4 regions of the Streptomyces sp. NPDC005878 genome follow, and region 3 is predicted to be linked to each of the others. Evidence: riboswitches for the same ligand, from Rfam matches in the RefSeq annotation. Region 3 holds a riboswitch; each other region holds the start of a gene.
The links. A riboswitch is a leader RNA that binds a small molecule or an ion and turns the genes downstream of it on or off. The one in region 3 is predicted to bind cobalamin.
Positions count from the first base shown of each region.

Region 1: another riboswitch for cobalamin. It lies ahead of ABZ404_RS33400 (cobalamin biosynthesis protein); the one in region 3 lies ahead of ABZ404_RS24455 (HoxN/HupN/NixA family nickel/cobalt transporter).
Region 2: another riboswitch for cobalamin. It lies ahead of ABZ404_RS06605 (ribonucleoside-diphosphate reductase subunit alpha); the one in region 3 lies ahead of ABZ404_RS24455 (HoxN/HupN/NixA family nickel/cobalt transporter).
Region 4: another riboswitch for cobalamin. It lies ahead of ABZ404_RS37820 (CbtB-domain containing protein); the one in region 3 lies ahead of ABZ404_RS24455 (HoxN/HupN/NixA family nickel/cobalt transporter).

Region 1 is NZ_JBEXWK010000033.1:72,137-79,336, forward strand. Features, by position in the region: gene ABZ404_RS33375 (hypothetical protein) at 1-1,229, opposite strand, end outside; gene ABZ404_RS33380 (hypothetical protein) at 1,552-2,676, opposite strand; gene ABZ404_RS33385 (class II aldolase/adducin family protein) at 2,752-3,411, opposite strand; gene ABZ404_RS33390 (inorganic phosphate transporter) at 3,633-4,892, shown strand; gene ABZ404_RS33395 (hypothetical protein) at 4,921-5,145, shown strand; cobalamin riboswitch at 5,255-5,397, shown strand; gene ABZ404_RS33400 (cobalamin biosynthesis protein) at 5,505-6,434, shown strand; gene ABZ404_RS33405 (cobyric acid synthase) at 6,431-7,200, shown strand, end outside.
Region 2 is NZ_JBEXWK010000003.1:64,600-71,799, reverse strand. Features, by position in the region: gene ABZ404_RS06625 (extracellular solute-binding protein) at 1-204, opposite strand, end outside; gene ABZ404_RS06620 (GntR family transcriptional regulator) at 488-1,252, shown strand; gene ABZ404_RS06615 (DUF3311 domain-containing protein) at 1,383-1,637, shown strand; gene mctP (monocarboxylate uptake permease MctP) at 1,634-3,265, shown strand; cobalamin riboswitch at 3,499-3,639, shown strand; gene ABZ404_RS06605 (ribonucleoside-diphosphate reductase subunit alpha) at 3,769-6,147, shown strand; gene ABZ404_RS06600 (ribonucleotide-diphosphate reductase subunit beta) at 6,147-7,160, shown strand.
Region 3 is NZ_JBEXWK010000018.1:16,218-23,417, reverse strand. Features, by position in the region: gene ABZ404_RS24455 (HoxN/HupN/NixA family nickel/cobalt transporter) at 1-1,142, opposite strand, end outside; cobalamin riboswitch at 1,140-1,347, opposite strand; gene ABZ404_RS24450 (radical SAM protein) at 1,419-2,489, opposite strand; gene ABZ404_RS24445 (peptidoglycan-binding protein) at 2,703-3,050, opposite strand; gene ABZ404_RS24440 (alpha/beta hydrolase-fold protein) at 3,290-4,402, opposite strand; gene ABZ404_RS24435 (HSP90 family protein) at 4,701-6,566, shown strand; gene ABZ404_RS24430 (tetratricopeptide repeat protein) at 6,563-7,200, shown strand, end outside.
Region 4 is NZ_JBEXWK010000046.1:11,842-19,041, forward strand. Features, by position in the region: gene ABZ404_RS37810 (hypothetical protein) at 1-68, shown strand, start outside; gene ABZ404_RS37815 (CbtA family protein) at 180-998, opposite strand; gene ABZ404_RS37820 (CbtB-domain containing protein) at 1,016-1,237, opposite strand; cobalamin riboswitch at 1,271-1,406, opposite strand; gene ABZ404_RS37825 (histidine phosphatase family protein) at 1,495-2,058, shown strand; tRNA gene ABZ404_RS37830 (tRNA-Val) at 2,129-2,200, opposite strand; gene ABZ404_RS37835 (hypothetical protein) at 2,402-3,796, shown strand; gene ABZ404_RS37840 (DUF4383 domain-containing protein) at 3,885-4,445, shown strand; gene ABZ404_RS37845 (zinc ribbon domain-containing protein) at 4,502-4,726, shown strand; gene ABZ404_RS37850 (class I SAM-dependent methyltransferase) at 4,730-5,389, opposite strand; gene ABZ404_RS37855 (HAD family hydrolase) at 5,409-6,245, opposite strand; gene ABZ404_RS37860 (phosphoribosyltransferase) at 6,242-7,200, opposite strand, start outside.

The sequences.
Region 1 (7,200 bases), on a different contig from region 3:
ACCTGCACGGTCCGGGGGTGGCCGACGGCCCTGACCTCGTCGAGCAGGGCGGGGACGGTGCCCTGCACGGCGGAGTCGAGGTGGCGCACCATCAGGTCGACCTCGCCGTGGTCGGCGACCGCCGCAGCGGTGTCGACCCACAGCCAGGTGGACTCCTCGCGGGTGAGGACGGCGGTGGCGTCCTCGGGGTCGGTGCCCTCGTGCTCGGCGAGCCACAGCAGGGCGTAGGGGCGCAGGAAGATCTCGTCGGTGGCGGCGCGCACCTCGGGTTCGGCGGGCGCGCCGACGACCCGGAGCGCCTCGAAGGCGAGCCCGCGCACCAGGGCGTCCTCGCCCCGGGCCGCGTCGAGCAGCTCGGTCACCGCGCTGCCGACGGGCCGGGCGGCGAGCCAGGCGCGGTACTCGGCGCGGGCGGGGCCGGGGGTCAGCCGGGCGCAGCCGCGCAGCATGTCCTCGGCGGACTGCTCGATGTTGCCGGCCGGGCTCTGCGCGGCGACGCAGATCTGCTCCAGCTTGACCCACACCGCCCAGTTGCCGAGCGGGGTGAGGGTGGCCGAGCCCTCGCCGAGGGTGAGCGCGCCGACGGCGGCGAGCCCGGCGAGGGCCCAGTCGAGGAGGAGGGAGAGGAAGGCGAGGGAGGCGGGGCGGTCCCCGCCGGTGGCGTCCGCGCCGGTGGCGTCGGGCACCTCGCAGCGCTCGTCGCGCAGTTCGGCGACGCGCTGGCCGAGCAGGTCGAGCAGGGCCGGTACGAGGACGGGACCGGCCGAGAGCTGGAGGAGGGAGAGCACCTGGGGGACGGCTTCGACGACCTCGGCCACGGCGGCGGGCGCGATGGCGGCCGGGGCGGGGTGGACGATCGACCAGGCGTCGAAGAGGGCGACCCAGCCGCGCAGCACGGCGGCGTCGTCGCGGTCCCAGGCGCGCAGCCGCCAGCCGGGGCGGGCGGTGCCGCCGTGCAGCTCGACGAGTCCGGCGAGCCGGGCGCGGTCCCAGCCGGCCCGCACCTGGGCGGGTGTCAGGCCCAGGGTGACGGAGGCCTGTTCGGCGGCGGCGGCGGAGAGGGTGCCGGTCGGGGCGGGGCGCGGCGCGGTGCCCCGGGCACGCTCGGCGTCGGCCCAGCGGGCGACGCGTACGGCGTCGGCGAGCACCGCTCTGGCCTGGCGGGCCAGTTCGGCGGGGGCCGGGGTGCCCTCGGGCGGCCGGGACGCCCGGGAGCGGCGGTCGCTCACGGCGCGGCGGGCGCTGGCGAGGGGCCGGGCGTCCTTCGCGTGCGGTGTGCGGACAAGCCGCAGTCTGGAGTCTCGCGGCAACTTCTCATCAGGCTTCCGGGACGTCACGGATGCAGTCTTCCCGTTGACGGCCGGAAAGCCCAAACGGAATGGCGGGCACCTGCCTTTCGCACGGGCCCGGGGCGGCGCGGCACGCGGCGGCGGGCCCCGGGGAGGGCGCCTCGCGGTGGCGGCCGAAAGCCGAAGCGGAACAGGCGCCCCGATCGCCGGGGCGCCGCCGGGCGGGCACGCGCGCGCCCCGGGTGGGCACCGGCGCCACGGGTCACATGAGCGGGGTCAGGAAGCGCCGCAGGGCCTCCTCGTACCGGTCCGGGTCGGCGTTCCACATCGCGGCGTGCGGGGCGTCCGGCACTGTGTGAAGGGTCACCAGATCGGGTCGGCGGGCGGCCAGTTCGCGGGTGAGGGGCCAGGAGGCCAGGGTGTCGCCGGGGCCGTGGAAGACCAGGGTCGGCACGCTCAGGGCGGCCGGGTCGGACACCCCGCGCAGCCGGCCGCCGTGCGGGCCGGTGCGGCCCTGCGCGGCCCGGACGGCGAGCGGCAGCAGCGCGCCCGGGGCGCCGTGCGCGACGGCGAGGGCGCGTACGGTGCCCTCCCAGTCGAGCACCGGCGAGTCCAGGACGAGCCCCCGGATCCGCTCGCGCATCCCGGAGTTCGCGGCGGCGAGCAGGGCCATGGTGGCGCCGGTGGACCAGCCGTGCAGGATGACGTGCCGGGCGCCGGAGCGTACGGCGTAGCGGATCGCGGCGTCGAGGTCGCGCCACTCCGCGTCGCCGAGGTGGCCGAGGCCGTCCGGGGGGCGGGGGGCGCCCGCGTCGCCCCGGTAGGCGAGGTCGAGCACCGGCAGCCGGTGGCGGTGCAGGAACCCCAGGACGTTGAGCGGGTGCTCCCGGGTGGTGCCCAGGCCGTGCACGGTGATCACCCAGGTGTCGCGGGCGCCCGGCACCAGCCAGGCGGGCAGCACACCGAGCTCCGCGGGGATCTCGACGTCCTCGTGGCGCAGCCCCAGCGCCCCGGCCGGGGTGCCGTGGTGGACCTGCGGGGTGAGCCGGACCCGGTCCCCGGGCTGCGGGCTGCCCCGGGTGACCCGCTCCAGGCGGCGCACCACGGTGTCCGCGGCGTGCGGCACGTCGACGACCTCGCCGACCACCGCGTGGACGCCGGGGCCCTCGATGCCGTACACACCGGGGCGCAGCGAGGCCAGGCAGCGGGTCAGGGCGATCCGTCCGGGCGCCGTGGCGTGCACGGTGAGCTCGGGGTCGGCGGGCAGCGGGCGGCCCGGCGGCACCTTGAGGGCCGCGTCGCTCGCGTACCGTCCGGCGGCCACCGCTGCCGCGCCGACGCCGATGAGTGTGGTGACGGCCGCTGCCGTCGCTGTAGCCGGGCGCACCGTTCCAGTGTCGGCAGTAAGCGGCGCCACGGCCAGTGGGCGGGGCCCACCGGGACACGTGTGGCGTACGGGACGTCAGCGCTGTCCGTACCCCCGGAACTGCTCGGCGGCCCGGTCGAGGTCCTCGGCCGAGAGCAGGGAGGGGGTGCGGCCGGGCACGGAGGAGGCGGCGAGCCAGAGCCGGCACATCCATTCCAGCTGGGCGGTGCGGTCGTACGCCTGGGAAAGGGTGGCTCCGCAGGTGACCGTTCCATGGTTCTGCAGGAGGCAGCCGGTGCGGCCGTCGAGGGCGCCGAGCATGTTCGCGGCGAGCTCCTCGGTCCCGTACAGCGCGTAGGGCGCGACCCGGACCGGTCCGCCGAGCTCGGCGGTCATGTAGTGGACCGGCGGGAGCTCGGTGACCAGGGTGGAGACGGCCGTGGCGTGGACGGCGTGGGTGTGGACGACGGCCCGGGCGTCGGTGTGCCGGTGGACGGCCAGGTGCAGGGGGAGCTCGCTGGTGGGCCGCAGGGTCCCGGCGACCTGCCGGCCGGTGAGGTCGACGGCGACGGTGTCACCGGGCCCGAGCCGCTCGTACGGCACCCCGCTGGGGGTGACGAGCACCAGGTCCCCGACGCGTACGGAGACGTTGCCCGAGGTCCCCACGACCAGGCCCTCCTCGGCGGTGCGGCGCGCGGTCGCGGTCAGCTCGGCCCAGGCCTCGGCGGTCTCGGCGGCGTCGATCGGCTCTCCCATGGGGGTGATCCTCGCAGGGCCCGTGCCGGGGCGGGAGAGTGAACGGAATCCTGCCCCCCTGGGACCTACGGCCGATATGCCCGTTCCGTACGGAACTGCGTGTCCCAAATCCCGGCCAAGAAGCGCCGGGATACACCGTGCGGTCCGGCTCAGTTCACCTTCCGTTCATTCAGGTTGCTTACGTTCGTCCAGCCACTGACGTCGAACGATTGCCTGGGTAAATGGAACACATCACGCTGCTGCTCGCCATTGTGGTCGTGACAGCTCTAGTGTTCGATTTCACGAACGGTTTCCATGACACCGCCAACGCGATGGCCACGACCATCTCGACCGGCGCCCTGAAGCCCAAAGCCGCGGTCGCCATGTCGGCCGCGCTCAACCTGGTCGGCGCGTTCCTGTCGGTGGAGGTCGCCAAGACGATCTCCGGCGGGATCATCAACGAGAAGGGCCTCCGAACAGAGGTCATCTTCGCGGCGCTCGTCGGCGCCATCCTGTGGAATCTGGTGACCTGGCTGCTCGGACTGCCGTCCAGCTCCTCCCACGCCCTGTTCGGCGGTCTGATCGGCGCGGCCGTGATGTCGGCCGGCTGGTCCTCGGTCAACGGCTCGACCGTCGTCACCAAGGTGCTCCTGCCCGCCGTCGCCGCCCCGATCGTCGCGGGCGTCGCCTCGATGCTGGCCACCCGGCTGACGTACCGGATCAACCGGAACGCCGACCCGGCGGCCGAGAAGGCCACCGCCAAGGGCTACCGGGCCGGACAGATCGCCTCCGCCGGCCTCGTCTCGCTCGCCCACGGCACCAACGACGCGCAGAAGACCATGGGCATCATCACCCTCGCCCTGGTCACCGGCGGCGTGCTGCACCCGGGCGCCAACCCCCCGCTGTGGGTCATCGTCTCGGCCGGCATGGCCATCGCCATGGGCACCTACCTCGGCGGCTGGCGCATCATCCGCACCATGGGCAAGGGCCTGACCGAGCTGGCTCCGCCGCAGGGCTTCGCCGCCCAGTCCGGTGCCGCGACCGTCATCCTGGCCTCCTCGCACCTCGGCTTCTCGCTCTCCACCACCCAGGTCTGCTCCGGCTCCGTCATGGGCGCCGGCCTCGGCCGCAAGGGCGGAGTGGTCCGCTGGTCCACCGCGACCCGGATGTTCATCGCCTGGGGCCTGACCCTGCCCGCCGCGGGCCTGGTCGGCGCCGGCGCCGAGTTCCTCGCCGGACGGGGCACCTGGGGCATCGTCCTCGTGGCGGTCCTGCTGGTCGGGGGCTCCGGCTTCATCTGGAAGCTGTCGCGCCGCCAGCCGGTCGACCACAACGACGTCACCCACGTCCCGGCCGCCGTTCCGGCCGAGCCCGCCGGTGTCGTCACGACCGCGATGGCCGCGGTCACCCCGCCGCCCACCGCCGCCGCCGTGGCCGTCGACCTGACGGCCACCATCCCGGCGCCCGCCCCCGCCGACCCGGCCCGCCCGGCCGTCGTCTGACCCGGCCGCGCTCCCCGAAGGAATCGTCATGCACATCGACTGGGCAGCTCTCGGCACCGTTTTCGGTGTCAGCCTCATCGTCACCGTCGGCCTGGTGGGCCTGTTCACCGTCGGCATCGTCGGCCTCAGCAAGCAGCAGTCGGCGGCGGCCGGCAAGGGCAACGTCGCTGTGGCCCGCACCACCGCCTACCTCTGCTTCGCGCTCTGCGCGGCGGCCGTCGCGTACGGCATCAACCTGATCGTCGCCAAGTAGGCCGACGACCGGCGCCGCACCCTCCACAACCGCCCTCCGGCCCTGCCGGGGGGCGGTTTCCTGTGTGCCTGCGCACACTCTCCCGTCGCAGGTCAGCAGCGAGTTGACGGGCGTTCCCGGGCATGGTGGACTGCCCGAGCCATTTACGGCGGCAGAAGAGGAAGCCGGTGCGAATCCGGCGCGGTCCCGCCACTGTCATCGGGGAATCATCCCCGTGAGCCAGGAACTCTCACCGCCGGTCGACGTCGTACCAGGGCGCGGACACCCTGAGTGAGGACATACCGCCATGCGCGCCTGCCTGTTGCCGGCACCCCCCGGACGTACCGGAGTTCCCCGCGGCGTTGCGGCGGGCTGACCCCATGCGTGCCGATCGCACTTTCGCGTACGGCGCCACCGCCGGTCTCCTCGGTGACCTCCTCCTCGGCGACCCCCGCCGCGGACACCCGGTCGCCGCGTTCGGCCGTGCCGCGGCCGCCGTGGAGCGCGCGCTGTGGCGCGACCACCGTGGCTGGGGCGCGCTGCACACCGCCGTGTGCGCCGGAGGTGCCGCGGGCGCCGCGCTGCTCGCCACCCGTGCCGTACGCCGCAGTCCCGCCGCCTCCGTCGCGCTGACCGCCGCCGCCACCTGGACGGTGGTGGGCGGCACTTCGCTGGGCCGGGAGGCCCGCGCGATCGCCGCGACCCTCCAGGCGGGGGACGTCGAGGCGGCCCGCGCGCGGCTGCCCCATCTGTGCGGCCGCGACCCGCAGTCGCTGGACGCGCCCGGCATCGCGCGCGCGGTCGTCGAGTCCGTCGCCGAGAACACCTCCGACGCCGTGGTGGGCGCGCTGGTGTGGGGGGCGCTCGCGGGCGTGCCCGGCCTGGTGGCGTTCCGCGCGGTCAACACCCTGGACGCGATGGTCGGCCACCGCTCGCCGCGCCATCTGCGGTACGGGTGGGCCTCGGCGCGCCTGGACGACGTGGCGGGCTGGCCGGGCGCCCGGCTCACGGCCGCGCTCGCGGTCGTGGCGGGAGGCGCGCCGCGCGCCGCCACGCGCGCGTGGCGGTCGGACGCGGCCAAGCACCCGAGCCCCAACGCCGGGCCCGTGGAGGCGTCGTTCGCGGGGGCGCTCGGCGTACGGCTCGGCGGCACCCTCGCGTACGGCGGCCGTGTCGAGCACCGGCCGGTGCTGAACGGGGACGGCCGGGCGGTGGAAGTGGCGGACATCGAGCGGGCGGTGCGGCTGTCGCGCCGGGTGGGCTGGCTGGCGCTGGGTGTGGCGATCGCGGTGAGGAAGGTACGGACATGAGCGGCGGACTGCTGGTCGCGGGCACCACGTCGGACGCGGGGAAGAGCGTCGTCACCGCCGGGATCTGCCGGTGGCTGGTGCGCCGGGGTGTGAAGGTCGCGCCCTTCAAGGGACAGAACATGTCCCTCAACTCCTTCGTGACGCGCGAGGGCGCGGAGATCGGGCGCGCGCAGGCGATGCAGGCGCAGGCGGCGCGCGTGGAGCCGTCCGCGCTGATGAACCCGGTGCTGCTCAAGCCGGGGAGCGACCGTTCGAGCCAGGTCGTGCTGATGGGCAAGCCGGTGGGCGAGTTGAGCGCCCGCGGCTACCACGGCGGGCGCCAGGAGGCGCTTCTGGGCACGGTCGTGGACTGCCTGGAGCGGCTGCGGGGCACGTATGACGCCGTGATCTGCGAGGGGGCGGGCAGCCCGGCCGAGATCAACCTGCGGCGCACCGACATCGTCAACATGGGCATCGCGCGCGCCGCGAGGCTGCCGGTGGTGGTGGTCGGCGACATCGACCGGGGCGGGGTGTTCGCCTCGTTCTTCGGTACGACGGCGCTGCTGAGCCGCGAGGACCAGGCGCTGGTCGCCGGATACATCGTCAACAAGTTCCGGGGCGACGTCTCGCTGCTCGAACCCGGTATCGACATGCTGCGCGGCCTCACCGGGCGCCCCACGTACGGGATCCTGCCGTTCGCGCACGGGCTCGGCATCGACGAGGAGGACGGCCTGAGAGTGTCCCTCCGGGGCGCCGTGCGCGAGTCCGTGGTGGCGCCGCCGGTCGG
Region 2 (7,200 bases), on a different contig from region 3:
ACCGGGGTGCTTGGCCACGATCGCGTCGTCGGCCGCCTTGACCAGGTCGGGCCAGTTCTTCTGCGCGTCGACCGTCAGCCAGACCGTCAGCGACTTGGCGTCGCCGCCCTTGGCGCCGTCGTCCTTCTTGTCGTCGTCGCCGCACGCCGCGATGCTGACCAACATGCCCGCGACGCCGATCGCCGCGATGAGCTTGCGCTTCACGCCACCCTCCTCAGGGATGCTGCAACCCCCCGCCCACCGCGAAGCCATACGACGTGTACTGCCTGTGGGGCTGGGACCTGGTCTTTAATGGTTTAGACCAGTACCCGGAGCTTGGCCTAGACCTTTAGGGGTGTCAAGGGTGTATAAGAAGGGCTGTCGCGTCCGTTATCGGACCGACACCTGAGGGAGGGCGACGACCCGTGACCGGTCCGTGCCACCATGTGAGCCGCGACAGACGGAGGAGCCGGTGACGGCAGCAGCGCAGCACTCGGGAAGGCGGGCCATGGCCACCGACGGGAGCGGTACGGAGACAGAGGCGGGCCCCGGCGCCCGGACCGCTCGCGTGCCCAAGTACTACCGCCTCAAGCGGCACCTGCTCGACATGACGGAGACCCTGCCGCCGGGGACCCCGGTGCCGCCCGAGCGCACCCTGGCCGCCGAGTTCGACACCTCCCGCACCACCGTGCGCCAGGCCCTCCAGGAGCTGGTGGTCGAGGGGCGCCTGGAGCGCATCCAGGGCAAGGGGACGTTCGTCGCCAAGCCCAAGGTCTCCCAGGCCCTGCAACTGACGTCGTACACGGAGGACATGCGCGCCCAGGGCCTGGAGCCCACCTCGCAGCTCCTGGACATCGGCTATGTGACGGCCGACGACACGCTCGCCGGGCTGCTCGACATCGCCGCGGGCGGCAGGGTGCTGCGCATCGAGCGGCTGCGGCTGGCGAGCGGCGAGCCGATGGCGATCGAGACCACGCACCTGTCGGCCAAGCGCTTCCCCGCGCTGCGCCGCTCGCTCGTCAAGTACACCTCTCTCTACACCGCCCTCAACGAGGTGTACGGGGTGCGGCTCGCCGAGGCCGAGGAGACCATCGAGACGTCGCTGGCCACCCCCCGCGAGGCCGGACTGCTCGGCACGGACGTGGGCCTGCCGATGCTGATGCTCTCCCGGCACTCCCTGGACGGCGACGGCGAGCCGGTGGAGTGGGTGCGCTCGGTCTACCGCGGCGACCGCTACAAGTTCGTGGCGAGGCTGAAGCGGCCGACGGACTGAGGCGGCCGACGGGCTGAACCGGTCGCCGGATGACGTCCGGTATCCGGTACAGGGCTTCCATGGCGGGATTCCGTCCCCTAGATTTCGTGCGCATTGCATCAGGTGAGCACAGCGAGGGGACGGAGCCACCATGCCGGAAACAACGCAAACGCCGAGAGCGGTGATCACGCCGGTGCGCGTGGTCATCGCGCTCTGCCTGATCGCGCCCTTCGTGGCGATGCTGTGGGTCGGTTCGTACGCGAAGGCCGACCCGGCCCTGGCCGGGATCCCCTTCTTCTACTGGTACCAGATGCTGTGGGTGGTCATCTCGACCGCGCTCACGATGCTCGCGTACAAGCTGTGGCAGCGCGACCAGCACGGCCGCAAGGCGGGTGAGGGCAAGTGACGCTCGCAGCCAAGGACGGGGTGAACGGCGTCGCGCTCGGCGTCTTCATCTTCTTCTTCCTCGCCGTCACGGTCGTCGGCTTCATGGCCGCCCGCTGGCGCCGCGCCGAGAACGAGCACAGCCTCGACGAATGGGGCCTGGGCGGCCGCTCCTTCGGGACCTGGGTCACCTGGTTCCTGCTCGGCGGCGACCTCTACACGGCGTACACCTTCGTCGCGGTCCCGGCGGCCGTGTACGCGGCGGGCGCGGCCGGGTTCTTCGCGGTGCCGTACACGATCCTCGTCTATCCGCTGATCTTCACCTTCCTGCCGCGGCTCTGGTCGGTCTCGCACAAGCACGGCTACGTGACGACCTCGGACTTCGTCCGCGGCCGGTTCGGCTCCAAGGGCCTCTCGCTCGCGGTCGCGGTCACCGGCATCCTCGCCACGATGCCGTACATCGCGCTCCAGCTCGTCGGCATCCAGGCGGTGCTCGACGTGATGGGCATCGGCGGCTCGGGCAACTGGTTCGTCAAGGACCTGCCGCTGCTGATCGCGTTCGCGGTGCTCGCCGCGTACACCTACTCCTCGGGGCTGCGCGCCCCCGCGCTGATCGCGTTCGTGAAGGACACGCTGATCTACATCGTCATCCTGGTGGCGATCATCTACATCCCGATCAAGCTCGGCGGCTTCGACGACATCTTCGCGGCGGCCCGGCACAAGTTCGAGACGCCCAACGCGGCCGGCAAGCCCACCGGCGCGCTGGTGCCCGGCGACGCGGGCCAGTGGACCTACGCCACGCTCGCCCTCGGCTCGGCGCTCGCGCTGTTCATGTACCCGCACTCCATCACGGCGACCCTCTCCTCGCGCAGCCGCGAGGTCATCCGCCGCAACACCACGATCCTGCCGCTGTACTCGCTGATGCTGGGCCTGCTCGCGCTGCTCGGCTTCATGGCGATCGCCGCCGGGGTCAAGGTCAAGAACGGCCAGCTGGCCATCCCGCAGCTCTTCGAGGACATGTTCCCGGACTGGTTCGCGGGCGTGGCCTTCGCGGCGATCGGCATCGGTGCGCTCGTCCCCGCGGCCATCATGTCGATCGCGGCCGCGAACCTGTTCACCCGCAACATCTACCGGGACTTCATCAAGCCGGACGCCACGCCCAAGCAGGAGGCGCAGGTCTCCAAGATCGTCTCGCTCCTGGTGAAGGTGGGCGCGCTGGTCTTCGTCCTGACCATGGACAAGACGGTCGCGATCAACTTCCAGCTGCTCGGCGGCATCTGGATCCTCCAGACCTTCCCCGCCCTGGTGGGCGGTCTGTTCACGCGCTGGTTCCACCGCTGGGCGCTGCTCGCGGGCTGGGCGGCCGGCATGGCGTACGGCACGCTCGCCGCGTACGGGGTCGCCTCCCCCACCCAGAAGCACTTCGGCGGCAGCTCCAAGAACATCCCCGGCATCGGTGAGATCGGCTACATCGGCCTCACCGCGTTCGTCTTCAACGTCGCCGTCACCGTCGTCCTCACGCTCGTCCTGCGGGCCGTGAAGGCCCCCGACGGGGTCGACGAGACATCCCCGCGGGACTACACGGCGGACGCGGGCGACCCGGGCGTGGAGGTCGAACTGCCCCCGGCGACGGCGGGCTCGGCGCACTGAGCCGACCACCGTGGGACGGGCCGCCGGGGAAGCCCGGCGGCCCGTTTTCGTGGCTCCGGGAAATGCCCCGGGGAATGCCCACGACCGCCTCGCGGTTCCGGCCTACGGCATCCGCAGCCCCCTCGGGGGCGCGGGGAACCGCGTGACAGGCCCCCACCGGCCCGCGGTGAAGCAACTACCCAGCACACACACTCCGGTACGGATGCGACACAACATGTGGGGGCGCCACGACCGCCCGGCACAAGATGTATGCTCGTGCTCGCTGTCGCCGCAGGGGAATCCGGTGCAAATCCGGAACTGTCCCGCAACGGTGTACTCGTACGCGTTTGCGTACTTGTTCAGTCCGAGGACCTGCCGAACAGCCCGCCCTGACCGTCCGGTCCGGGCGCCGAGACGTCCGGGCCTCGCGGAATGGGCAGTGGACGCGGCGTACCCCCGAGGGGGTGTGTCCGTGTGCCCGCGCACTTCCCCGAGGCCCCGTGCCGAGCGAGGAGTGCCCCCACGTGACCATCGCCCCTGCGGATCCCGCTTCAGCGATCGCCGAGGAGTCGGTCGATGCCCCCGGGACCGCCCTGCTGCGGACCCTGACCGACCTCACCGCCGACCTGCCGGACACCGACCCCGGCCGTGTCGCCGCCGCCGCGCTGCGCGGCCGCAACGCGCGCTCGGACGAGGCGGAGCTGCGTGGGCTCGCCACCGAGGCCGCCGCGGGTCTGATCTCCGAGGACCCGGCGTACTCCCGCCTCGCCGCCCGGCTGCTGACGCTCACGATCGCCGAGGAGGCCGCGGGCCAGGGCTCGGTCTCGTTCTCCGAGTCGGTCGAGGTCGGCCACCGCGAGGGGCTGATCGCGGACCGCACCGCCGACTTCGTGCGGCTGCACGCGGCCCGGCTCGACGCGCTGGTCCAGGCCTCCCTCGCGGACGGCGCCGACGACCGCTTCGGCTACTTCGGCCTGCGCACGCTCTACTCGCGCTACCTGCTGCGCCATCCGATCACCCGCCAGGTCATCGAGACCCCGCAGTACTTCATGCTCCGGGTCGCGGCGGGCCTGGCCGAGGACGACTCGGTGCGCGCGCTGGACGAGGTCGCCTCGCTGTACCGGCTGATGAGCCGGCTCGACTACCTGCCGTCCTCCCCCACGCTCTTCAACTCCGGCACCCGCCACCCGCAGATGTCCAGCTGCTACCTGCTGGACTCCCCGCTGGACGAGCTGGACTCGATCTACGACCGTTACCACCAGGTGGCGCGGCTCTCCAAGCACGCCGGCGGCATCGGCCTGTCGTACTCCCGCATCCGCTCGCGCGGCTCGCTCATCCGGGGCACCAACGGCCACTCCAACGGCATCGTGCCGTTCCTGAAGACGCTGGACGCCTCGGTGGCGGCGGTCAACCAGGGCGGCCGGCGCAAGGGCGCGGCGGCGGTCTACCTGGAGACCTGGCACTCCGACATCGAGGAGTTCCTGGAGCTGCGCGACAACACCGGTGAGGACGCCCGGCGCACGCACAACCTGAACCTGGCGCACTGGATCCCGGACGAGTTCATGCGCCGGGTGGACGCGGACGGCACCTGGTCGCTGTTCTCCCCCGCCGACGTGCCCGAGCTGGTCGACCTGTGGGGCGAGGAGTTCGACGCCGCCTACCGCAGGGCCGAGGCCGCGGGTCTGGCCCAGAAGACGATGCCGGCGCGGGACCTGTACGGCCGGATGATGCGCACCCTTGCGCAGACCGGCAACGGCTGGATGACCTTCAAGGACGCCTCCAACCGCACCGCCAACCAGACGGCGGAGCCCGGCCACACGGTCCACTCCTCCAACCTCTGCACCGAGATCCTGGAGGTCACCGACGACGGCGAGACGGCCGTCTGCAACCTCGGCTCGGTCAACCTCGGCGCCTTCGTGCTGGCTTCCGGCGAGATCGACTGGGAGCGGCTGGACGAGACCGTCCGCACCGCCGTGACCTTCCTCGACCGCGTCGTCGACATCAACTTCTACCCGACCGAGCAGGCCGGCCGCTCCAACGCCAAGTGGCGTCCGGTGGGCCTGGGCGCGATGGGCCTCCAGGACGTCTTCTTCAAGCTGCGCCTGCCCTTCGACTCCCCCGAGGCCAAGGCCCTGTCGACGAAGCTCGCCGAGCGGATCATGCTCACGGCGTACGAGGCGTCCTGCGACCTCGCCGAGCGCTCGGGCCCGCTGCCGGCCTGGGAGAAGACCCGGACGGCCCGCGGTGTGCTGCACCCCGACCACTACGACGTCGAGCTGAACTGGCCGGAGCGCTGGGCGGCGCTGCGCGAGCGGATCGCCGCGGTGGGCATGCGCAACTCGCTGCTCCTCGCGATCGCCCCGACCGCGACCATCGCCTCCATCGCCGGTGTGTACGAGTGCATCGAGCCGCAGGTCTCCAACCTCTTCAAGCGCGAGACGCTCTCGGGTGAGTTCCTCCAGGTCAACGGCTACCTCGTGGAGGACCTGAAGCGGCTCGGCGTGTGGGACGCGCAGTCCCGCGAGGCGCTGCGCGAGGCGAGCGGCTCGGTCCAGGACTTCAGCTGGATCCCCGCCGACGTGCGCGCGCTCTACCGCACGGCGTGGGAGATCCCGCAGCGCGGCCTGATCGACATGGCCGCGGCCCGCACCCCGTTCCTGGACCAGTCGCAGTCGCTGAACCTGTTCCTGGAGACGCCCACCATCGGCAAACTGTCGTCGATGTACGCGTACGCCTGGAAGCAGGGGCTGAAGACGACGTACTACCTGCGCTCGCGCCCGGCCACGCGCATCGCCCGCGCCGCGCAGGCCAGCGCCCCCATCCCCGTCCAGCAGGCCGCCCCCGACGCCGACGCGGTCGCCTGCTCCCTTGAGAACCCCGAGTCCTGCGAGGCCTGCCAGTAATGAGCTCCACCGAGAAGAACCTGCTCGACCCGGGCTTCGAGCTGACCCTGCGTCCGATGCGCTACCCAGACTTCTACGAGCGCTACCGGGACGCGATCAAGAACACCTGGACGGTGGAGGAGGTCGACCTCCACTCCGACGTCGCCGACCTCGCCAAGCTCTCGCCGGGCGAGCAGCACATGATCGGCCGGCTGGTGGCGTTCTTCGCCACGGGCGACTCGATCGTGGCGAACAACCTGGTCCTGACGCTGTACAAGCACATCAACTCCCCCGAGGCGCGGCTGTACCTGAGCCGCCAGCTCTTCGAGGAGGCCGTGCACGTCCAGTTCTATCTGACGCTGCTCGACACCTATCTGCCCGACCCGGACGACCGCGCGGCGGCGTTCGACGCGGTGGAGAACATCCCCTCCATCCGCGAGAAGGCCCAGTTCTGCTTCAAGTGGATCAACGAGGTCGAGAAGCTGGAGCGTCTGGAGAACCGGGCCGACCGCCGCCGCTTCCTGCTGAACCTGATCTGCTTCGCGGCGTGCATCGAGGGCCTGTTCTTCTACGGAGCCTTCGCGTACGTGTACTGGTTCCGCTCGCGCGGTCTGCTGCACGGCCTCGCCACCGGCACCAACTGGGTGTTCCGTGACGAGACGATGCACATGAACTTCGCGTTCGAGGTCGTGGACACCGTCCGCAAGGAGGAGCCGGAGCTCTTCGACGACGCGCTCCAGCAGCAGGTCACCGACATGATCAAGGAGGCCGTCGAGGCGGAGCTCCAGTTCGGGCGCGACCTGTGCGGCGAGGGTCTGCCGGGCATGAACACCGAGTCGATGCGCGAGTACCTCCAGTGCGTCGCCGACCAGCGGCTGACGCGCCTGGGCTTCGCGCCGGTGTACGGCTCCGCCAACCCGTTCTCGTTCATGGAGCTCCAGGGCGTCCAGGAGCTCACGAACTTCTTCGAGCGCCGCCCGTCCGCCTACCAGGTGGCGGTCGAGGGCTCGGTGGGCTTCGACGAGGAGTTCTAGGTCCGGATACGGCGAAGGGCCCCGCACCGTCCGTGGTGCG
Region 3 (7,200 bases):
GGCGAGGTCCGGCCCGGCGCCGCGGTGACCGCGGCGGCGCGTACCGCCCACCGCTGCTCGACCCTGGCGAACCGCCAGTACGCCAGCGCCGCCGCCCACACCGCGACGAACAGGCCGACGATGATGAAGCCGACGTTGTCCAGGTCGAGGCCCGCGACCCACCCGGTGACGGCGTCCCGCAGGTCCAGCTTCTTGTGCAGCACGCCCACCAGCTCGATCGTGCCGATCAGGAAGGCCACCGCGATGGAAAGACCGGTGATGGTGAGGTTGTAGAACACCTTGCGCACCGGGTTGGAGAACGCCCACTGGTAGGCGAAGTTCATGAAGGTGCCGTCGATGGTGTCGAACAGGCTCATCCCCGCCGCGAAGAGCAGCGGCAGGCACAGCACCGCGTACCAGGGCAGTCCGGCGGCGGCGCCCGAGCCGGCCATCACCATCAGGGTGACCTCGGTGGCGGTGTCGAAGCCGAGGCCGAAGAGGAAGCCCAGCGGATACATCTGGCCGGGGCGGGTGATCGACTTGGTGAAACGCCCCAGGAGGCGGTTCATGAACCCCCGTGAGTCCAGGTGCTGTTCCAGCGCGGCCTCGTCGTACGTCCCGGCGCGCATCGCCCGGAACACCCGCAGGATGCCGACCAGGGCCAGCAGGTTGAGGGCGGCGATGAGGTAGAGGAACGATCCGGAGACGGTCGTTCCGACCACGCCGAGGGTCTGGTGGGTCGGTGAGTCGTCGTTCATCAGGGTGCCCGCGAGCTGGGCGCCCCCGGCGACCAGCGCCGCCATCACCACGACGACGCTGGAGTGCCCGAGGGCGAACCAGAAGCCGACCGACACCGGCCGTTTGCCGTCGGCCATCAGCTTGCGGGTGGTGTTGTCGATCGCGGCGATGTGGTCCGCGTCGAAGGCGTGCCGCATACCGAGGGTGTACGCGGTGACGCCGAGCCCGAGGCCGAACGTCTTGGAACCGACCTCGTAGTGCTCGGGCACCACCAGCAGGAAGAGGATGCCGAACGCGACGACATGCAGGGCGGCGATCACCGCCAGCAGCCAGGCGGTGCGCACGGTGTCCTCACGTCGCCAGTGGAATGTGGCGGCAGGGGTGGGCAGGGTCATTCGTTCACGCTCCAGCACCTCGTGGATCATTACGCGAGATGCCGTGGCCGGTCTCCTGGCTTCCGGGTGTCGCACCGTCCCCGCCTTCCCAGCGGCCTCACGGCCACCAGTGGCACAACGGGACGGGCTACCCGAAGCCGTTCATGGCCTGAACGACGTGGGGCCCGATCACAGTGGCGAGGGCCGCTCCGGTCTTGCACCGGTCTTCCCGAACACCACGGCTCGCCAACCGTAGGTGCGACCCGCCCCACCTGCAAGTCTGGCCGTGGACGCGGGTATTGCAGATCACATTCCGGGCTGCCGTGCTCACCCCGTCGCCGGCGCGACGAACGCCGGGCGGCGGTCGATGCGGGCGCGGACCTCGTCGGAACCGAAGTGGTGGTCGATCCGCCGGACGGCCTCGGCCCAGCTCCGCATGGTGCCCGCGTCGGAGAGCGCCTCGGTCACGAACGGGTCGCTCCACCGTTCCACCGCACGCCGCCACAGCTCGGCCGGCGGTTCCTCCAGCAGACTGCCCACCGTCCCCTCGTAGATGAGCATGGCCCGCACCTGCCCGTCGGGCTGGACCTGGAGGGACTGGAAGTCGAGGCCGCGCGCCACCTGCTCGGGATTCATCCGCAGGGAGAAGTTGGTCGACGTGCCGACGCGGACCGTGGCGGGGGCGAGCGACTGGAGCCGCGCACGCTGCTCCTCACTGCCCAGCCGGGCGAGCTGTTCGTCCGTGAGCAGCTCGTGCTCGGCGTATCCGGCGCGGCTGCCGAGCCCCGACGGGAGGGCGGCGCCGCAGTCCAGGGAGCTGAGGTGCGGGAAGCGCGCCAGGATGTCCGTGCAGAACTCCTCCAGCCGGTCGATGTTGCTCCGGACGACCGCGCAGTCGACGGCGAACGGGAGCGGGCGGTCCGCTCGCCGGTCCCGCTCCCGCGCACCGTCTTCCAGCAGCGCCGGCGCGCGCATCGCCCGGCCGAACGAACCCGCCCTGCCGCGGATCCGGTCGTGCACCTCGGGCGTGGGACCGTCGACACTCACCACGACCCGTCCGCAGACACGCGCCAGCTCTTCGGTCATCCACGGCCGGTAGTTCCAGCCGCCGGTGTAGACGAGGACCGAGATCCCCGCTCGCGTCAGCCGCTCCGCGACTTCGAAGACCCCCTTGACCAGCAGTGGTTCGCCCCCGGCGAGGGTGACCTGGACCGGTCCCAGGGCGATGATCGCGTCGGCGATCCGGAGCAGGTCCTCGTGGCTCACCTGCCGCGACGGGCGTCTGCCGGACTCCGAATAGCAGTGGGTGCAGCGCAGCGGACAGGCGTAGGTGATGTCCCAGATGACGGACTGCGGGCCGTCGGCAACCTGGTGCGCCTGCTCCGTCGCGTGCTCCATCGCATGCTCCCGTGTCCGCTCGCGGTCTCGGTGCCGGACCCCCCCGTGCGGGCGGGGGACGTTCCGCCGGGCCCAGACTAGGAGGGGGCGGCGGGGCACGGTATCCCCAACTCTGGGATGGCGTGGACCCGACGGAGTGCCCCGCGCCCCGCCCCGGGGGGCCTGCGGCCACCCCGGACCCGGCCTCTTCCCGCCCCTGCCGCCTTCCGGCGCTCAGACGCAGGCGTGGTCCAGCAGACCGGCCCAGGTCCGGGGGCCGACCAGGCCGTCCACATCGTGGCCCCGGTAGCCGCAGACGTACTGGAAGGACTTCACCGACTTGGTGGTCCCGCTGCCGAAGATGCCGTCCACGCGGGTGCGGAAGCCCTGGTCCGTGAGCTTCTGCTGGAGGAACCTGACACAGGTTCCGGTGTCGCCCTGCGACAGGAACGGCCTGCTCTGCGCGCAGCCGGCGGCGCTCGACGCGGCCGGCGCGGCCGCGTCGGCGGGGGCGAGCATGCCGGCCCCTCCCAGCACTCCCGCGCTGACCAGGGCGACGACGAGGATCCGTACCTGTTTCATGGGGCCTCCCGTTGACAGGGCGACCGCGTGTGGTGGGCACGCGTGTCGCCGGACTGCGGCGGCGTGCCGATGTGCCGCCGCCGGAAGGCCACGCTAGGGAGAGCGCGGGCGCGAGGCGTCCCGCAGGGGGTGGAGACACCTCCTGCAACCAGAGCGGTATGCGGCCCGCCCCTCCACCTGGTGCGGCAGCCGGGTCGCGCCCCGCCGGTCGGACGGGCGACGCCGTGAGCGTTCCCGGCTCAGGACGCCGGAGTGGGTCCCTCGATCTGTTCGCTGATCCACTGCATGCTGCTGGCGTCCATCCCCTTCACATACGTCACGGCGTTGTGCCGGCCGCCCTGGATGACTTCGAGGTGGGTGTGGATGGGGCCCTTGTTGCCGTAGGTGGCGATGTACTTGTTCACCTTGGGGATGACGGACTTCTCCTTCGTGCCGTACTGGAAGGCGAGGTACACGTCCGGTCCCTTGGCGGCGATCAGCCGCCGGGAGAGCACCTCGGGGTTGTTCTCCGCCTTCTCCTTGGGGTGGCCGTTCCACAGCGGGGAGTCCGGGACGATGTCGGGGCCCGAGGCGATGACGGCCTTGAACTTGTCGGGGTGCTTGAGGACGGCCTTGAGGCCCGCGAAGCCGCCGGAGGAGGATCCCATGAAGGCCCAGCCGTCACGCGACTTGATGGTGCGGAAGTTCTGCCGCATGAGGTCGGGCACGTCCTCGGTCAGCCAGGTGCCCATCCTGGGCTGGCCGGGGATGTCGCTGCCGTCCCAGTAGAGCCCGCCGTCGTCCGGCTTGGGGTTCAGCACCGGCATGGCCAGCAGGAACGGTTTGCCCTTGCCCTCGTCGGCCCATTTGGAGATGGACGACTCCAGCTTGAGGTTGTTGTCCATCCAGTAGTTGTTGGGGAAACCGGGGCCGCCGGGGAGGGCGATCAGGACGGGGAAGCCGCTCTTGTCGTACTTGGGGTCGTCGTACTGCTTCGGCGCCCAGACCCACACCTTGCCCGTGAAGCCCGACTTCCTGCCGGTGATCTTCACGACGCCGACGTGCGTGCCGTCACCGAGCGTGCTGGAGATCTTGAAGTCGGCGGCCGGTCCCGTCGGCATCAGGGTCTTGGAGTCCACGGGCTTCTGCGGGGCGGCGCCGGGCTTGTCGTCGATCCTGCCGTACGAGATGGGGTCGCCCTTGTCGGTGAACGGCGGTATCTCGAAGTAGCTCATGACCGGCCACGCGATCGCCCCGAGCAACCCCACGCCGACGACCACGAGGAGCCATCGCCGGGCCTTGGAGGCGCGGCGGTGGCCCCGGGACTCGTACGTCTCGGCCCCGTCCCTGGTCCTGGTGGTCGCGTGCGACATCAATGGCTCCGGCTTGCTGCGGCCCCTCGGGGCACGACGGTCGTGTTCCGCCTCCGGGGATGGACAAAGCAGCTGTAAGGGTTCCAAATTTGCCAAACTGTGATCAACGTTTGACGAGGAGCGGACCGACACGGACAGTAACGAAACGCAAGATCACGGCGTCACGGAGCGCGGAACGCCGCCGAGGGCAAACCCGGAGGAGATTGTCAGTGGCCGCCCCTACGCTGATTCTCACGTCGTGATCGACGAGGGGGGCCTCGCGATCGCCTGTTTCCCTGTGCCCGCGAGGTGATGATCCATGACTTCCGCCGCCCCGACCGACGGCGCTCCGCCGGACGTCAACAGCTTCCAGGTCGACCTGCGAGGGCTGGTCGACCTCCTCTCCCACCATCTGTACTCGAGCCCGCGGGTCTACGTCCGCGAGCTCCTGCAGAACGCGGTGGACGCGGTCACGGCCCGCCGGGCGCACGACCCCGAGGCCCGTATCCGCATCCGCCTCTCCTCGGTTGACGGCAGGGTCGCCATCGAGGACAGCGGCATCGGCCTGACCGCCGACGAGGTGCACACCCTGCTCGCCACGATCGGCCGCAGCTCCAAGCGCGGCGGGGAGCACGGTCTGGAGTCCGCCCGGCGGGAGTTCCTGGGCCAGTTCGGCATCGGCCTGCTCGCCTGCTTCGTGGTGGCCCGCCGCATCCGTGTGGTCACCCGCTCGGCGCGCACCCCCGACGCCGCCCCCGTGGAGTGGCTCGCGAGCGACGACGGGTCGTACACGGTCCGCGTCCTGCCCGACGACGCCAGGCCCGAGCCCGGTACCACCGTCCACCTCGAACCGCGCCCGGGTGCCGAGGAGTGGACCACCGCCGCGCGCGTGGAGGAACTCGCCCGCGACTTCGGCTCCCTGCTCCCCTATGACATCGCGTTCGCGGGGGACGACGGCGCCGAGCGCCCGGTCACCGACCGGCCGCCCGTCTGGGAGCGGGAGTACCCGACACCGGCCGCCCGCCGCGTCGCGCTCTCCGGTCACTGCGCGCGGGTCTTCGGTTTCACCCCGCTGGACTCGATCGACCTGGACCTGCCGGTCGCGGGCGTGCGGGGCGTCGCTTACGTACTGCCGGAGCCGACCAGCCCGGCGCACCGGGCCGGGCACCGCACCTACCTCAAGGGCATGCTGCTCACCGACCGCGCCGACAACCTGCTGCCCGAGTGGGCGTTCTTCGTGCGCGCGGTGGTCGACACCGACACCCTGCGCCCCACGGCGTCGCGGGAGAACCTGTACGACGACGAGACGCTCGCCGCCGTCCGCGACGCCCTCGGCGCCCGGCTGCGGCAGTGGCTCGCGGAGCTCGCCGCGGGCGACCCGCAGCGCCTCGCCGCGTTCCTGAGCGTGCATCACCTGGGCGTGAAGTCCCTGGCCCGGCACGACGCCGAGCTCTTCGCGCTGATGCTGCCGTGGCTGCCGTTCGAGACCAACGACGGCCGGCGCAGCCTGGATGAGTTCGCGGCCGCCCACACCGAGATCCACTTCACCCGGACCGTCGAGGAGTTCCGGCAGATCGCCCCGATCGCGGCGGCGCACGGCCTGGGCGTCGTCAACGCGGGCTACACGTACGACGCCAACCTGCTCGCCCTGCTCCCCAAAATCCGGCCCGGCCTGAAGGTCACCGAGCTCGACGCGGGCGCGGTCACCGACCGCCTCGACCCGGTGCCCACCACCGCGGAGCTGTCGCTCGCCGCCTTCCTGTCGACCGCCCGCACCCGGCTCGACCCGCACGGGTGCGACGTGGTGCTGCGGGCCTTCCAGCCGGTGGCCGTGCCCGCGCTGTTCCTCGACGACCGGCAGGCGCGGCACGAGCGCGACCGGGCCGCCGCCCAGGAGAACGCCGACTCGCTGTGGAACGACATCCTCGGCGCCCTGCGCGGCTCCGCCCCGCGCGCGCGGCTGGTGCTCAACCACAACAACCCGCTGATCCGCCGGATCGCCACGCTGCCGGACGCCGAACTGACCGGCACGGCCATCGAATCGCTCTACGGCCAGGCGCTGCTGATGTCGCAGCGACCGCTGCGCCCGGCCGACTCCACCCTGCTCAACCGGGCCTTCCTGGACCTCCTGGAATGGGCCACCCACTCCACGCCGGGCACCCACCCCCAGGAGGGCCGGAAGTGACCGCCCTGACCCCCGAGGAGATCCGCCAGGCCCTGGCGGAGAACGCGCGGACTCCCTACGGCGCGGCGCGCAACGCGCGCGCGGAGACACTGGCCGCCGCCGCCGAGTCCAGCGGAGACCGCGAGCTGTTCCGCCAGGCGCTGGACCGGCTGATCGACGCGTACGAGTGGAGCGCCGAGCGCACCAAGATGGTGGTGCCGTTCGCGCGTCTGCTCCAGGAGTACGACCGCGACCCGGCCGCCTTCCCCGTCTACGAGGTGCACGGCCTGTTCTGGCGCTTCAAGTGGGTGGCCGGGCGGATCGTCGAGTCCCCGGACATCCCGCTCGCCGCGGTGGAGGGCTGGCTGGTGGACATGGAGCGCCGCTACCGGCTCGCCGGATACAGCGAACGGGCCGTGCGCCAGGCCGAGTTCCACCTCGCCGACGCGACCGGCGACGAAGCCCGTATGGACCGGGCCGCGGCGGGCTGGACCGCGGCCGCGCGCGACCGGATGAGCGACTGCCACGCGTGCGAGATCAACACCCAGGGCTGGTACTGGGCGCGCAAGGGCGAGGACGCCAAGGCGATCGAGATCTGGGCGCCGGTGCTCTCGGGTGAGATGTCCTGCATGGAGGAGCCGCACCGGGTCCTGGC
Region 4 (7,200 bases), on a different contig from region 3:
CCCGGTGGGAGCGGCGTTACCGCAGAGAGCGGCACATCCGTCTGTTCTCCGCGCGCCGCCCCGACTGACCGAGCGCCACCGGGCGCCGCCGCCCAGCGCGGCGGGCGGCCGGGCACGATCCACGCGCGCGAGGGCCCCGGACCGATGACGGTCCGGGGCCCTCGTCCATGCGGCGCCGGTCAGTGGGCGGGCGCGGCCTTGCCGTCGACGCCCTGGACGCTTGGGACGCCCTGGACGCTTGCGGCGGTTTCGGCCGGTGTGCCCGTGCCCCCGCGTTCGGCCCGGGCGGGCCCGGGCACCAGGAGCCGTTCGGCGAGGTGGCCGAAGACCAGTCCGAAGCCGGTCCACAAGGTGGCCTGGATGGCGAGCGCGGCCAGGCGGAACTTCCACAGCAGCATCGCCGGGAAGTCCTTGGGCACCTCGTTGACGGCGGGCAGGAACGCGTACGCGAGCCCCACGGCGGCCAGGAAGGCGGCCGAGGCGGCGACGGTGGCGTTCCAGTTGCCCAGGCGCGGCGCGAGCCGTCTGCCGAGGAGTACGGCGGCGACGGCGAGCAGCACGCTCAGCGCGATCATCAGGAAGTACAGGGCGGTGCGTTTGCCGATGGTGTCGGGGTCGCCGACGGACGGCGGGTTCGCCGGGTACTTCAGGAACGGGACGACGTAGACGGTCAGGAGGGCCCCGAGCGAGACGAACGCCGCCGTGGCGCGCGGACCGAACCGGCCGATACGGCCGAGCGCGACGCAGAACGCGAGCGCGGCGATACCGCCGATGGCCACGCCGAACACGAGCACACCGGTGGCGAGGCCGCCGGTGGCCTGGAGGGTGCGGCTGAACACCTCTTCGCCGTGCTCGTGGGCGTGCGCCTCCTCGAAGTCGATCGCCGCGTCCACCCGGGGCTCACCCAGGAGGTACGCCACGACGAGCGCCAGGGCGCCCGCCGCGAGTCCGGCGATCATGCCCCGCACCAGCAGGGCTCTGACGGACAGGGAGTTCACGTGTGGTTCCCCTGGTCTCAGTGGCAGGGGAAGCCGAGCAGGTGGCGTCCGTCGTGCAGCCACTCGTGGACGTTCTCGCCGGAGAAGACGCTGGTGGCGCCCTGCTCGGAGCCGACGAAGTAGAGCAGCACCAGCATCAGGATGCCGAAGAAGAGGGCCCAGGGAGCGATGGCCTTGAGCGAGATGGGGGTGATGGCCGGCGTTGCTTCGGCGCTGGGCGCAGGGGCGGAGAGAGCCACGGCAGAACCTCCTGGGGAACACGCGTCCCGGTCATTGGTGCCTTTGTCGACGGTGGTGGGTCTGACTTCCCCGTCCCCGCCCCCTGTTGGGGGCCGGCCGGGTTCACAGTGGCGCGACCGTGCCGGAATCTCACCGGGCTTCCTTCACACCGTCTTTATGTCGACGAGACCGTACCGCGTGGCGGACCGCGCCGCTACGGCGCGCGGGGGCGCGGCCCCCGCGCCGCGTGCGTGAACGGCCGTGCTCTGCTTGTCCCATGACCGTACGCGTGATGTTGATCTCACCCCCGGCCGACCGCTACGCGCGCGAGGCGAGAGTCGGCGACGACGCGGCCTGCCCGGACGAGGACGCCCTGCGCCGGGTCAAGGACGCGGTGGCGGCCCTGCCGGTGCCGGCCCGCCGGCTGAAACCGCCCTCCTCCCGCTACGCGTTGGCGGACGGCCTGCCCACCGGCGACGAACCGGCCCTGGCCGACTGGGACCTGGGCACCTGGCGGGGGCGGCGCCTCGACGAGCTGAGCGCCGAGGAGCCGACGGGGGTACGGGCCTGGCTCACCGATCCCGCGGCGGCGCCGCACGGCGGGGAGAGCCTGCTCGCGCTGGTCGCGCGCGTGGGCGCGTGGCTGGACACGCTGCCCGCGGCGGGCGGGCGCGTCCTCGCGGTCGCCTCCCCCGCGGTGGTCCGCGCGGCCGTCACCCACGCCCTGGCCCTGCCCCCCGCCTCGTTCTGGCGGCTGGACGTGGCCCCGCTGACCCTGACCGAACTCTCGGGCCGCTCGGGCCGCTGGAACCTGCGGTGCGGGCGCCCGGCGGGCGGCTGAGAGCCGGTCCTCGGGGCGCCGGGCACGCCGAAGGCCCCCGCCGTGGTCGGCGGGGGCCTTCGGTTCCGGGTGGGCATGGACGGTTTCGAACCGCCGACATCTGCTTTGTAAGAGCAGCGCTCTACCCCTGAGCTACACGCCCGTGGCATCCGTGGATGAGGGAACAGCGTACATGGCCCCCCGGGCGGGGCCGCAAACCCGTTCGCGGCGGCGGGGCGGGCGGGTGGTGGTGGCGGTGGTGGGAGGGGGCCGCTGCGGGCGGGTGCGAACTAATCGGCCGGTGTGTTCGTCCTTACCTGGTGGGAGAATGAACCGGCAGGCGGACACGGCACGGGAGAGGGATGTGACGGCGACACACGCGCGGCCGTACAGCAGAGCGGGTGCCATCGTCCCCGGTGCCGGAGCGGGAGCCCGGCGGACCCTCGCGGACGCGCTCGCGCTCGTCGCGCTGCCGCTGGTGCTCGGGGCGGCGCTGCTGCCCGGGGCCTTCGCCGGCGGCGGGACGCGGCGGTGGTTCGGTGGGCGCGGGGAGAGCGTCCGGGCGGACGCGCAGGCGGCCAAGGACGCGGCGGCCGCCGCCTTCTACGAACTGGACACCGCCCAGCGCGACCTGCGGATCTCCATCGAGACGATCACCGCCGTGGACAGTTCGCCGCGCGCCCGCAAGGCCGTGGACGACTTCGCGGCGCTCGGCCGGCGGATCGACGAGGTGAGCAACGACTACATCACCGCCGTCGACGCGCACGACCTGGACCGTGACGACCTGGACGCCTCGGTGGCCGCCCGGGCCCGGGGCGAGCTGACGAAGGCCAAGGACGACCTCGTCCGGGTCAAGGGCGAGCTCGACCGGTTCGAGCAGAGCCTGGGGCCGCTGCTCTCCACCGCCGAGACGCAGCTGGCCCGCCTCGCGCCGGCCGTGGAGCGGGCGCGACAGGCGCTCCTCGCCGCGAGCACCGCTCTCGATTCGGTGCGGGCGTCCGGACTGCGAGCGGACGATCTCGCCGCCCGGCTCGCCGCGCTCGGCCCCGAGCTGACCCGGCTCAACCAGGGCGCCGGACAGCACGGCGTGCCCGAGACCCTGGAGCGGGCCGACCGGGTGCTGAGGGAGGCCGAGGGCGTGCGCGCCGAGGCCGACCGGCTGCCCGAGCGGGCCGCGGAGATCGACCGCCGGCTGGTCTCGCTGCGCACCCGCGCGCAGGCGCTGACCACCCGCGCCGGGACCGTCGAGCCGGTCCTCAGCGAGCTGCGCCGCCGCTTCTCGGCCGCCTGCTGGCAGGACCTCCAGCAGGTCCCCGACCAGGCGCTGGTGAACGTCGCGCAGGCCGAGGAGAAGCTGAAGGAGGCCGCCGCCGCGCGCGCCGAGCAGCGCTGGGCCGACGCCACCTCCCGGCTCAGCACGGTCAGGGCGCTCCTGAACGCCACGGACGAGGCGGTCTCGGCCGCCGGGGACCGGCTGCGGCGGCTCGACGCCGTGGCGAAGGACCCGCAGCAGGAGATCGAGCGGACGCGGTTCGCGATCCGGGACGCGCAGCGCCTGGCGATGGCGGGCCGCTCCACCCCCGACCCGCGGCACGCCGCCCCGCTGGACGGGGCCGTGGCGCGCCTGGAGCGCGCGATCGCCACGCTGGAAGGCCGCCACCCCGACTACTGGCACTTCCTCACCGAGACCGAGGAGGTCCGCCGCGCGGCCGCGGGCGTGGTGGCCCTGATCCGCGAGGAGCGGGGGCACGGGGCCTGAGCGCCGTCACGGGGCGTCACCGGAGGAGTTGTCGCCCCCGCGTCACGGGCGGATCCTTGGGGGTACGGACGAGACGAGGAGGCCGCCCATGGCCACCCAGCCGCTTCACCACCTGCGCCACCCGCGGCGCGCGCCCCACGTGTCCCTCGACGAGCACCTGCCGGTCGACCACCGGCTGAGCCGGGTGTACCGGTTCGGCGCCGGGCTCATGGGGCTCTTCCTGCTCGTCTTCGGCATCCTGGGCCTCACCCACAACATCGGCTTCTTCGACACCGGCGGCAAGGAGGTCGCGGGGCTGAGCACCAACGGCACGCTCAGCGTGATCTCGATCGTCGTGGGGGCGCTGCTGCTGTACGGCATGGTCAAGGGCGGCAACGTGGCCTCCTGGATGAACATGTCGCTCGGCGTGCTCTTCCTGATCAGCGGGTTCGTGAACCTGGCCCTGCTCGACCGCGGCTCGGCGAACTTCCTCGCCTTCAAGATGCAGAACGTGATCTTCAGCTTCCTGGTGGGCCTGGCGCTGATGGTCTTCGGGATGTACGGCCGGGTCGGCAGTGCCCTGCCGCACGACAACCCGTACTGGCGGGCGCGGCGCGAGGCGGAGGCGCGCTCGGAGCCGGGGGCCGTGCGGGAGCGGCCCATCCGCTGAGGCGGCGGGCCGCGAACGGCTCCCCCTCGCCGCCCCGGGCCCGTTAGCCTGGGGCCATGCCTCGCTATGACTACCGCTGCCGCTCCTGCGGCGACACGTTCGAGCTCAGCCGTCCGATGGCCGACTCCGCCGCGCCCGCGACCTGCCCGGCCGGGCACGAGGACACCGTGAAGCTGCTGTCCACGGTGTCCGTGGGCGGCATGTCCAGGAACGCGCCGGCGCCCGCGCCCTCCGCCGGTGGCGGCGGGGGCGGCTGCTGCGGCGGCGGGGGCTGCTGCTGAGGGCTAGCGCTTGCGGGCCAGCGTCAGCCCGTCCGCCACGGTGAGCATGACGCTGTCCATCCGCGCGTCCTGCCGCACGTGCTCGTTGAACCGCTGGATCCCGGCGGCGGGACCGGTCGCCGCCGGGTCCACGACCTCCCCGTGGAAGAGCACGTTGTCCACGGCGATGAGGCCGTTCTGCCGCATCCTGGGCACCAGTTCCTCCCAGTACGCGATGTAGTTGTCCTTGTCCGCGTCCAGGTAGGCGAAGTCGATGTGCGGCTCGGCCGGCATCGCCCGCAGGGTCTCGGCCGCCGGGGCGATCCGCAGGTCCACCTTGTGCGCCACGCCCGCCTTCGTCCAGGCCTCGCGCGCGTAGTCGGTCCACTCCCGCGAGATGTCGCACGCGATCAGCGTTCCGTCGTCGGGCAGTGCCCGCGCCATGGCGAGCGCGGAGAACCCGGTGAAGGTCCCGACCTCCACCACGTGCCGCGCGCCCGCCATCCGGACGAGGAACTCCAGCAGCGGCGCCTGCTCCTCGGCCGACTGCATGCCCGCGTGGCCGGGCAGCCGGGCGTACGTCGTCTCCACGAGCTCGCGCTGCACCGCGTCCAGGGGCGGGTTGTGCGCCAGCATGTACGCGTACAGCTCGTCCGTGATCCTGGTCGTGTTTCCCTTGCTCATGGGGGCGAGTATGGACCGGTCAGGGCCGCACGGGCGCGACCCGGGCCGCCGTGGCGCGGGCGGCGAACCGGCGCACGATCTCCTCGCCGGCCAGCACGCCGCGCTCGTCGAGGACGTCGACGTGCGGCGCCCGCCAGCCGGCGTCCGCGAGCTCGCCGTGGCCCGGGCGCCAGCCCTCGTCGGCGGCGAGCAGCAGGTCCGCGTCGAGGAGCGAGTCCCCGGCGGCCAGGGTGAGCCGGGCGCCGGTGCGCCGGGCCACCTCGTGGACGGCCGCGCTCTTGGTGAGCGGCCCGGGGACGGCGTAGATCTTGCGGCCCTGGAGCGAGACCGTCCAGCCGCGCTCCCCGGCCCAGGCGGCCAGCTCCTCGACCCACTGGCCGGGCAGCAGCGCGCGCTCCACCACGAGGTAGGCGAACAGGTCCTCGGCGACCCGCTCCTTGCGCAGCCAGGACGCGTCGGCGGCGGCCGAGATGTGGGCGCGCACCTCGGCGAGCGGGGCGCACTCGTCGGCGATCCGCCGGTCCACCTGCCGCCGCCAGTCGGGGTCGGCGACTCCGTCGACGAGGAGTTGGCCGCCATTGGCGCAGATCGCGTACTTCGCGGGCAGGCCCGGCAGCTGGATGCGCTGGTACTGCTTGCGGGTGCGGGTCGTGGTGGGCACGAAGACCGTGTCCGGGTCGGTCTTGAGGGCGGCGAGCAGGGTGGCGGCGTTCTCGGTCATGTACGAGAGCGGCTTGTGCTCGTGGATCTCCACACAGAGCAGGCGCGGGGCCCGGGGGTCGGGCATGGTCAGGTCCAGGGCCGCCGCCGAGTAGATCAGCGTGCGGTCCAGGTCGCTGGCGATGAGGGTGCTCATCGGGAGGCCACCGCCTTGCCGTCGGCGCCGGTCGCCCCGCGCGTGTACTGGGGGTGGATCAGTCCGACGCAGCTGTACGGCAGGTCCTCGACCCACTCCACCGGTACCCCGCGCTGCTCGGCGAGCAGGCGTACGTGGTCGAGGTCGGCTCCGGCGCCGCGGTGGGCCAGGATCTTCCAGGGGACGCGGCGCAGCAGGACGCGGGTGGTCTCGCCGACACCGGGCTTGACGAGGTTGACGTCGTGGATGCCGTACTCCTCGCTGATCCGCTCGACGGCGGCCCAGCCCTCCCAGGTGGGGCTGCGGTCGGCGCCCTGGAGCGCCTTGGCCTCGCGGTCGACGTCGGCGGCGGCCTCGTCGAAGCGGGCGGCGACGGCGTCCAGGAAGTCCGTGGAGACGTCGGCACCGGCCAGTTCGCGGTAGAACTTGGCGCCGTGGAAGTCGCCGGGGCCGATCAGGTCGGCGCGCAGCACGGTGCGTGAGATCAGTCCGGAGACGGTCGAGTTGAGGCAGGCGGACGGGATCAGGAAGTCCTCGCGGGTGCCGTAGGTGCGCACGCACGAGCCGGGGTCGGCGAGGACCGCGATCTCCGGGTCGAAGCGGTCGAGTCCCGAGGCCGCGGCGAACTCGTCGACCGCCGCGGCCAGTTCGCGGGTGATGGCGCCCTTGCCGGTCCAGCCGTCGACGAAGACCACGTCGGCGGGGTCGTGGTGGGCGGCGAGCCAGCGCAGCGCGTTGGTGTCGATGCCGCGGCCGCGCACGATGGAGACGGCGTAGTGCGGCAGGTCCAACCCGTGCCGGTGCCGGGCCCAGCGGCGCATCAGGACGCCCACGGGGGTGCCGGCGCGGGCGAGGGAGACCAGGACCGGGCGGGGCGACCGCTCGGCGAGCACCGTCTCGGTGACGACGCCCACGGCGCGGGCGATGCGCTCGGCCGAGGAGTCCAGGGCCGCGC